Regions from separate parts of the Nocardia sp. NPDC004278 genome, predicted to be linked through region 4. Evidence: riboswitches for the same ligand, from Rfam matches in the RefSeq annotation. Region 4 holds a riboswitch; each other region holds the start of a gene.

Region 1 (2,193 bases), on a different contig from region 4:
GCGGTCGGCGTTGGCGCCGGTGGAGAAGATCACCGCGTCATAGAACGTGCGCAGATCGTCGAGGGTGATGTCGGTGCCGTAGTCGATATTGCCGAGCAGGCGAACCTGCGGCTTGTCGAGCACCTTGTGCAGGGCGGTGATGATGCCCTTGATGCGCGGGTGGTCCGGCGCGACGCCGTAGCGGATCAGACCGAACGGCGCCGGCATGCGCTCGTACAGGTCGATGCTCACCTCGGCATCGGACTTCATCAACGCGTCGGCGGCGTAGATACCGGCCGGTCCTGCGCCCACGATCGCGATGCGAAGCGGGCGAGTCCCGGCGGTGTGCGCGTCAGGCCCGGAGGCGGCAGCTTGCGTAACCACGGAGGGCTCGCGCGCACCGCTAGTCGACTCTGCACTGTTTTCGGTCATCTTTTACGCGCACCCTTATGGTCGAAACAATTATGGCGTCAGTCTTAGCTTAGGCTAACTTGGCGCACCTTTTGGTTGCACCTGACGATGCGGACGGGCGGCTCGCGGCTGCACAGTCGCTACGTCGGTGAGCTGGCATATGGCTATGACAGCAGGCCGCAGTCTCGCGATTCTATCGGTGGCGCATGGCGCACCCTGCGGGCGGTGCGTGAACCGGATGGTTGCCACCCGGGCTCACTTACCCGAGTACCCACTGTCCGGTTGGCTATCGAATTATTGCTGTGCCGCTGCCGTGCGGGGTCGCGCCCGGTCCGGGGGTGCCTGTCGGATACCGCTGCCCACCAGGGATGATCGACCCATGACAGAGCAGCAGGGCACCGATGACGAACCAGTGATCGAGGTCGACCAGACCGATCGGCGCACGATGGCGCCGTTCATCGCGGCAGCCGTATTCGCGGCCGTCGTCCTGGTCGCCATCGTGCTGGGCGCGGTGCTCTCGCCCGCTGAGAAAAATGTCACAGAATCGGACAAGATCGCGGCCGCGGTGCATCGCTATGCAGAGGCCAGGGGCACCACCGACAACACACCGCCACCCGCGGTGGCCTGCCAAGGATTCGACGAGAGCAAGTCGCCGCTGGCCGCCCAGTTCGGTGGCGCTGCGGCCGGAAAGTCGATCAAGGTCACCAACATTGACAACGCCATGGTCGATGGCGATAGGGCGAAGGCGAACGTGACCATCGCGGTCGACGGCCGGGAGACGCCAGCGACGTGGAATCTGGTTCGCTCCGGCGACCGCTGGATCGTCTGCAACTGATTACCCGGCGTGGCGCTGACCTGGGTTTGACAGGGCGGCCCCTGCCCAGGCAATCTCGGACACAGGTCATGAGAACCAGCGTCAAGCCCCGGCTAGCTGGTCGGCAACCCTCCTCCGCGGTGGGGTGCTCCGGGTGACGACCTGGCCGCGCACCGAAACCCAGGTGCGGCAAGCGTGGATTCACAGGAGGATCGCATGACATATGCCGGTGACATCACCCCCCAGCAGGCGTGGGAGTTGTTGCGCGACAATCCCGAGGCCGTCTTGGTCGATGTGCGCACCGAGGCCGAATGGCGCTTCGTCGGCGTCCCCGATACGAGTTCGATCGATCGGCCGACGGTGCTGATCGAATGGGTCGACACCAGTGGCGCCCGCAACGGTGAGTTCGTCGCACAGCTGACCTCGGCGCTGGAGGGTCGCGATCCGGCGGCGCCCGTCGTCTTTCTGTGTCGCTCCGGGCAGCGTTCCATCGGTGCCGCGGTCGCCGCGACCGGTGTCGGGATCGAACCGTCGTACAACGTGCTCGAGGGCTTCGAGGGCCCCATCGACGAGTTCGGTCACCGCGGCGGCTCCGGCTGGCGCGCACTCGGTCTGCCGTGGCGGCAGTCATGATCACCGGGGGTGCGTTCGACAAACCGCTGCCCAAGGGGGTCGGCCCCGCGACGCTCGGCGTCCGAGGCGGCCTGCGCCGCTCCGGATTCGAGGAGACCGCCGAGGCGCTGTACCTGTCCTCCGGTTTCGTCTATGAGAGCGCCGAGGCGGCCGAGGCCGCGTTCACCGGCGATATCGAGCATTTCGTCTACTCCCGCTACGGCAACCCGACGGTGGCCATGTTCGAGGAGCGACTGCGCCTGATCGATGGCGCCGAGGCCTGTTTCGCGACCGCGAGCGGTATGTCGGCGGTATTCACCGCGCTCGGCGCGCTGCTGGGTGCGGGCGATCGACTGGTGGCCGCGCGCAGCCTCTTC
Region 2 (2,193 bases), on a different contig from region 4:
GCGACGGCGGGGACCAGGCCGAGGGAGTTGCTGCTGGAGCAGAACGCCGCAGCCGCCGGGTACAGGAACGGGTCGATGCCCAAGGCGCGCAGCGCCTCGACGGTGGCTTGGTAAGCACCGAACGCATCTCCGGGTGCGGCTTGGACGGACGGCGCCGGCGCCGCCGGGATTGCGGCTCCGGGTATCGGCGCAGGTACCGCGACGGCGAGGCCGGGGGCGGCGAGCGTCAGCGCGGCCGCACCGGTCGCGATGGCGGTAAGCGTGGTCAGACGGCGCAGCAGGGTCACGTGAACCTCCTCAGCGTCGGGCACGAACGAGGTCAGAGAGTACTCCAGCAAACCACCGGAACTGCGCTGATTTCGACTGGCAACGCCATCGCGTCGCGCACCGTACCGGACCGTCGCGACGAAACGCCGGTTGCACCCTCCAGGCGAAATACGCCGGACGGACCGCACCCGAAGCGTCGCGATCCACCGCACGACCCGGTCGATAATCCCTGTTCACGACCGTTCGGACAAGATCTGCGCTCACACTGATTCGTACCCTTGTGCCGGAGTTCGCCTGCTTCGCATGATGTTTCGGCTAGACCGACCGACCCGTGCTCGGCGTCGGACACACCATCCAGAGCGACCGAGAGACCTGGCTCGTCGACGTCGCAGCAACCCCCCGGTCATCGGGTGCGGGTGCTTCCGCCGGGAACGATGGAGGAACCGAAATCATGAGCGCGTCCGTTGCATCCGATGCCCGATCGGATGTTCCGATACCGGGTGCACCCGGCACTGCCGTAACCATCGCCTACGCACCGCCGATCGCCAGGGCCTGGCATCCGTGGCGCTGGGTGATCAGCGCCATCGCGCTGGTACTGCTCGCGCAGTTCATCCATGGACTGGTCACCAATCCGGGCTGGGATTGGTCGACCTTCGCCAAATACTTCACCGCGAAGTCGGTGTTATCGGCGCTGAAGGTCACCTTGGAGCTGACCCTGTGGGGTACCGCACTCGGATTCCTGATCGGCACCGCACTGGCAATCGCCCGGTTGTCGAATAATCCGGTGCTGCGGGTGATCTCGTGGGTCTATATCTGGGCGTTCCGCTCGATTCCGTTGATCGTGCAGCTGCTGTTCTGGTTCAACATCGCCTACCTCTACAACACGCTTTCGCTCGGCATCCCGTTCGGCCCCGAATTCCTCACCTTCGAGGTGAACGGGGTGATCAGCGGGTTCACCGCGGCGGTCATCGGCCTCGCGTTGCATCAGGCCGCATATTCGGCCGAGATCATCCGGGCCGGATTCATCTCGGTCGATCCCGGACAGTTGGAAGCCGCCGCGGCACTCGGGATTCCGCGGCTGCGACAGTTCCGCACCGTCGTCGTCCCGCAGGCGATGCGCTCGATCCTGCCGAATGCGACCAATGAGGTGATCAGCCTGTTCAAGGGCACCTCGATCGTTTCGGTAATGGCGATCGCGGAACTCTTCTACCAGGTCCAGGTCATCTACGGACGCAACGGCCGGGTGGTGCCACTGCTCATGGTCGCGACGGTCTGGTACATCGTGCTGACCACGATTCTCTCGGTGGCGCAGTACTACATCGAACGGCACTATGCCAAGGGCGCGCACCGGACACCGCCACCGACGCCGATCCAGCAGGTGTGGCACAAGCTGCGCGAAATCGCCGAAAGCGGGTCCGCCGCACCGCGCGGAGCCACCCGATGAGCGCACCGGTCACTGCAACGAACGACACCACCGTCGACAAAGCCCCCGCCGTCGCAGTTCGCGGCGTGCGAAAGTCCTACGGCACCACCGAAGTACTGCGCGGTATCGACCTGACGGTGCGGGCGGGTGAGGTGGTCACCGTGATCGGCCCGTCCGGCTCCGGCAAGTCGACACTGCTGCGGGTGATCAACCACCTGGAGTCCCTGGACGCGGGCACCGTGCACATCGACGGCGAGCTGATCGGATATCGGCTGCGCCGCAATAGGTTGCACGCGCTATCGGATCGCGAGGTGCGCAAGCAGCGCTCGCATATCGGCTTCGTCTTCCAGCAGTTCAATCTCTTCCCGCACCTGACGGTGCTCGACAATGTCACGCTCGCACCGATTTCCGCGCAGGGTCGCCCGCGCAAGGAGATCGAGCGCGAGGCCGAGGAACTGCTGGACCGGGTCGGCATCGGCGAACTGGCCGACGCCTATCCGCGG
Region 3 (2,193 bases), on a different contig from region 4:
AATCGCCGCGCTGATCTGCTCCAGCCGATCGCGGACCTGGGGGCGGCGCAGCATGGCCACCGCCCGGGAGGCGAGCAGGGCGAGCAGGATCATCTCCACGGCCGCGATGGTGCTTTCGATGGCGCCGAGCGCGAGGGTGTTCGCGAAGGTGACGTCGGTGAGGAACTGCGGCAGTACCGCCAGGTAGAACAGACCGACCTTCGGGTTGAACATGCACGACACCAGGCCCGCGGCGAATGCCGAGCGAATCGAGGTCGCCTCACCCGCGCTCGGCTGACCGGACACCTGCGCGCTGGCCCCGCGCTGTTTGCGGTGCTCGATCAGCGCCCGAATTCCCAAGTACACCAAGTAGATTCCGCCGATGACCTTGAGTGTCCGGTAGGCCGTCGCGGACTGTTCCAGCAGTGCGGCAACCCCCGCCGCGACCACTACCGCCCAGACGATGCCGCCCAGCGCCGAACCGATTGCCGCGGCGATGCCGGGGCGTGCGTCCACGATCGAGAATCGCAGCACCAGGAACGAGTCCGGGCCGGGCGTGATCGACAGCAGAACGCACAGGCCGACAAAGCTGAGCAGCAGGGAAAGCGTCACCTCTCGATGAGATCGCAGATCGCCCGGCTTTGCAAGGTTATTTATTTGAGTGCATGTATATGCACTGGCGAAAACGGCGGTTGACACGGCGGTGCGGCATCTGCCAATCTCGGTTCAGGTCATGAGTACCAGCGTCAAGCCCCGGCTAGCTGGTCGGCAACCCTCCTCCGCGGTGGGGTGCTCCGGGTGACGACCGGGCCGCAGCCCGACCGGGTGCGGCAAGCGCGGACTCGGATAATCACCTGATTACGGGTCCCATAACCGATGGGATTTTGTGATGACTGCTGCCGTTGACCAGACCTGTTCCGCCTTCGCCCGGGTCTCCGGCGACGATCTCCGGGTACCGCTGGTCCAGGGCGGGACGACCACCTACGCTAACTTCGACTACGCCGCGAGCGCACCGGCATTGGCGCAGGTCACCGATCGGGTGCAGCAGTTGCTGCCGTACTACGCGAGTGTGCACCGCGGCGCGGGCTACGCCTCGCGGATCTCCACCGAGTGCTACGAGGCGGCCCGCGGTTCGGTCACGCGTTTCCTCGATGCCGCCGACGACCAGGTGGTGGTATTCACCCGCAACACCACCGATTCGCTCAACCTGCTCGCCGCCTGCGTCCCCGGTGACACCGTGGTGCTGGATATCGAGCATCACGCGAACTTCCTGCCGTGGACCCGGCACGGCCGCCGCGTCGTCCGGGCGGCGTCGACCGTCGGGGAGACCATCCGCCAGCTCATCGCCGAATTGTGCAGTAAGCCAGCCGCATTGCTGGCGGTCACCGGCGCCTCCAATGTGACCGGTGAGGTACTGCCGCTCGAGCGCCTGGCCACCATCGCGCACCAGTGCGGCGCCCGCATCCTGGTCGATGCCGCCCAACTGGCACCGCATCGTCGGATCAGCCTGCGCGACACCGGCATCGATTACCTCGCCTTTTCCGGGCACAAGCTCTACGCGCCGTTCGGCGCGGGAGTGCTTGTCGGACGCCGGGATTGGCTCGATGCCGCCGAACCGTATCTGGCGGGCGGCGGCGCGGTCCGCGAGGTCGGTGTTGCCCGCACGGAGTGGGCACCCGCGCCACAGCGTCATGAGGCCGGCTCCCCTAATGTCCTCGGTGCGGCCGCGCTCGCCGCCGCATGTGACGCGCTCTGTGCGATCGATCCCGAATCCCTTACCACTCACGAACATCTGCTCGCCGATCGGCTGCGCACCGGCCTGTCCGCCATTCCCGGCGTCAACCTGCTGCGCATCTGGGACGACAGCCCGGATACCGTCGGCATCGTCGCCTTCACCCTGGACGGTTTCGCCCCCGGCCAGGTCGCGGCCTACCTCTCCGCCGAACACGGCATCGGCATTCGCGACGGCCGCTTCTGCGCCCACCCCTTGCTCGCGCGCCTCGGCCTCGACGGCGCGCTGCGTGCCAGCATCGGCCTCGGCACCAGCTCCGCCGATGTGGACCGTCTGATCGAGGCCATCGCCACCCTTGTCACCAGCGGCGCGAGCTGGAACTACGCCTGCACCGATGGACTGTGGCATCCGACCCCCGAGACCCGCCCCTTCACCAGCGACAATGCCGCGGACGGCGCCGCACCCTGCGTGATCGGCTAGCC
Region 4 (2,193 bases):
ATGTGTGCTCAGGAATTCGGCCACCGCCTGTGCGTTGGCGACGTGACGCTCCAGCCGCAGGCTCAGTGTTTCGATGCCCTGACTGATCAGGAACGCGTTGAACGGCGATACCGCCGCACCGAGGTCACGCAGCAGTTGCACCCGTGCCTTGAGTGCGAAGGCCGGAGCGCCGAGATCGGCGAAGACCGCGCCGTGGTAGCTCGGGTCCGGGGTGGTGAAACCGGGGAAGCGGGATTCACCCTGCGCGTCGCGCACGGTCCAGTCGAAGGTGCCGCCGTCGACGATCACGCCGGCGACCGCCGAACCGTGCCCGCCCAGGTACTTGGTCGCCGAATGCACGACGATGTCCGCGCCGTGGGCCAGCGGCTGGATCAGGTACGGGGTCGCGACCGTATTGTCAACGATCAGCGGCAGGCCCGCCGCGTGTGCGATCGCGGAGATGCCGCGGATATCGAAGATCGCGCTGCTCGGGTTGGCGATAGTCTCGCCGTAGAAGGCCTTGGTATTCGGCCGGATTGCCGCGCGCCACTGCTCGAGGTCGTCCGGATCCTCGACGAAGGACACCTCGATGCCGAGCTTGGGCAGCGAGTAGTGGAACAGGTTGTAGGTGCCGCCGTAGAGGTGCGGGCTGGAGACGATGTGATCGCCAGCGGCCGCGAGATTGAGGATCGCGTAGGTCTCCGCGGCCTGACCGGATGCCAGCAACAGCGCGGCCACACCGCCTTCCAGGGCGGCGATGCGCTGCTCGACCACGTCCTGGGTCGGGTTCATGATCCGGGTGTAGATATTGCCCGGCTCGGCCAGCCCGAACAGCGCGGCTGCATGATCGGTGTCACGGAAGGCGTACGAAGTGGTCTGGTAGATCGGGAGTGCGCGTGCGCCGGTGATCTCGTCGGGGGTCTGGCCCGCGTGGATCTGCTTGGTCTCGAAGGACCACTGCGCCGGATCGGTTCCGGCGGCGTCGATATCGGTCGCGGACGCGTTGGGGTCACTCATGACTTGCTCCAAAGAGGTTGTTCGCCAGCAGGTTTCAATGGGATGCGGGTGACGTACAACAACAACACATGGCGGGAACCTCCTGAAGTGCGCGCTTGCTCTCGGCTTTCGAGAGCCCGGTCATCACCCGGAGCACCCCACCGCAGCTGGAGGGTTGCCGTCCAGCAAGCCGGGGCTTCGCGCTGGCACTCATGACCTGACCGACATGGTAACCGGAGTGCGGTCGTCGGCCGAAATCCGTTACCGGTTTTCCGCCGTGGCGGCGTCGGTGCGCCCGGTGCATACCCGCATGAACTCGTCGAATGATGTGGTGAACGCATTGCGGGCGTCGGCAGCGGCGGCCGAGGCGTCGGCATCCTCGAAGATCGAGTTCGAGCATTCCATGCTGAGATGACCGATCAGCTGCCAGGCGCCGACGACCAGGCGGACCGGCAACGCGTTGGGCTGGGTGTCGAGTCGGTCGGCGATCACTTCGGCGATCGCGACGTTCTTATCGTCGGCGAGTTCCATGCTCTGCGCGCTGACCGTCGGGCTGCTGCGCAGGATCCGCTGCATCTGCTGGAAGCGCCGGAACGAGATGGGGCCATCGACACTTTTCGCGGCGTGATCGACGACCTGCAGGAATGCCTCGCGCAGCGATTGCAGTTCATTGCCGGTGACCGGAAGTCCGCGCAGGCATTCGGCGATGGCCAGGCCGAAATCCTTGACCGGCCCGAGGACGATGTCCTCTTTGCTGTCGAAGTATCGGTTGATGGTGCGCGGTGATACGTCCGCGCCGTTCGCGATCTGCTCGACCGTCGTCGCGTCGAATCCCTGTGCGTCGCACAGGTCCAATGCGACCTCGATGATGCGCAGCCGGGTCTGCTGCTTCTTGCGTTCGCGCAATCCCACGCTCGCGCCGCCGGGAGACGAACCTGGGTTTTGGTTTGCTGTGGCGCGCACAGCATCGTTGGCCGCGGCGCTCGCGACGATCGGCGTTGATGACTCGAGCATGTCCCCATGCTATCGCAATCGGGACATTTTGTGTCCTTTACGGCCAAATGTCCGAGTGCGACATTTTTCTCTTGACGACAAATGTCTGTCGATGACAGGATGACTGCACGACTTCAGACGGCTAGGAGAAGACAGTGAGCGAGACCGCGACAGTGGTGGAAGTTCCGGAAAGGCAGGCCAGCTCGACGCGCTGGCTGGCACTGG

Evidence for each region. Region 4 has a riboswitch for S-adenosylmethionine ahead of ACWEO2_RS19770 (bifunctional o-acetylhomoserine/o-acetylserine sulfhydrylase). Riboswitches for the same ligand answer to the same signal wherever they lie in the genome.
Region 1: another riboswitch for S-adenosylmethionine. It lies ahead of ACWEO2_RS08860 (rhodanese-like domain-containing protein); the one in region 4 lies ahead of ACWEO2_RS19770 (bifunctional o-acetylhomoserine/o-acetylserine sulfhydrylase).
Region 2: another riboswitch for S-adenosylmethionine. It lies ahead of ACWEO2_RS41395 (amino acid ABC transporter permease); the one in region 4 lies ahead of ACWEO2_RS19770 (bifunctional o-acetylhomoserine/o-acetylserine sulfhydrylase).
Region 3: another riboswitch for S-adenosylmethionine. It lies ahead of ACWEO2_RS37370 (aminotransferase class V-fold PLP-dependent enzyme); the one in region 4 lies ahead of ACWEO2_RS19770 (bifunctional o-acetylhomoserine/o-acetylserine sulfhydrylase).

What each region holds. Positions count from the first base shown of each region.
Region 1 is NZ_JBSGEQ010000004.1:339,800-341,992, reverse strand. Features, by position in the region: gene ACWEO2_RS08870 (FAD-dependent oxidoreductase) at 1-300, opposite strand, end outside; gene ACWEO2_RS08865 (Rv0361 family membrane protein) at 770-1,225, shown strand; SAM riboswitch class IV at 1,290-1,406, shown strand; gene ACWEO2_RS08860 (rhodanese-like domain-containing protein) at 1,421-1,837, shown strand; gene ACWEO2_RS08855 (O-succinylhomoserine sulfhydrylase) at 1,834-2,193, shown strand, end outside.
Region 2 is NZ_JBSGEQ010000056.1:5,727-7,919, forward strand. Features, by position in the region: gene ACWEO2_RS41390 (hypothetical protein) at 1-287, opposite strand, end outside; SAM riboswitch class I at 615-708, shown strand; gene ACWEO2_RS41395 (amino acid ABC transporter permease) at 719-1,711, shown strand; gene ACWEO2_RS41400 (amino acid ABC transporter ATP-binding protein) at 1,708-2,193, shown strand, end outside.
Region 3 is NZ_JBSGEQ010000040.1:46,275-48,467, reverse strand. Features, by position in the region: gene ACWEO2_RS37375 (LysE family translocator) at 1-591, opposite strand, end outside; SAM riboswitch class IV at 709-822, shown strand; gene ACWEO2_RS37370 (aminotransferase class V-fold PLP-dependent enzyme) at 869-2,191, shown strand.
Region 4 is NZ_JBSGEQ010000012.1:23,477-25,669, forward strand. Features, by position in the region: gene ACWEO2_RS19770 (bifunctional o-acetylhomoserine/o-acetylserine sulfhydrylase) at 1-996, opposite strand, end outside; SAM riboswitch class IV at 1,083-1,193, opposite strand; gene ACWEO2_RS19775 (TetR family transcriptional regulator) at 1,237-1,989, opposite strand; gene ACWEO2_RS19780 (MFS transporter) at 2,124-2,193, shown strand, end outside.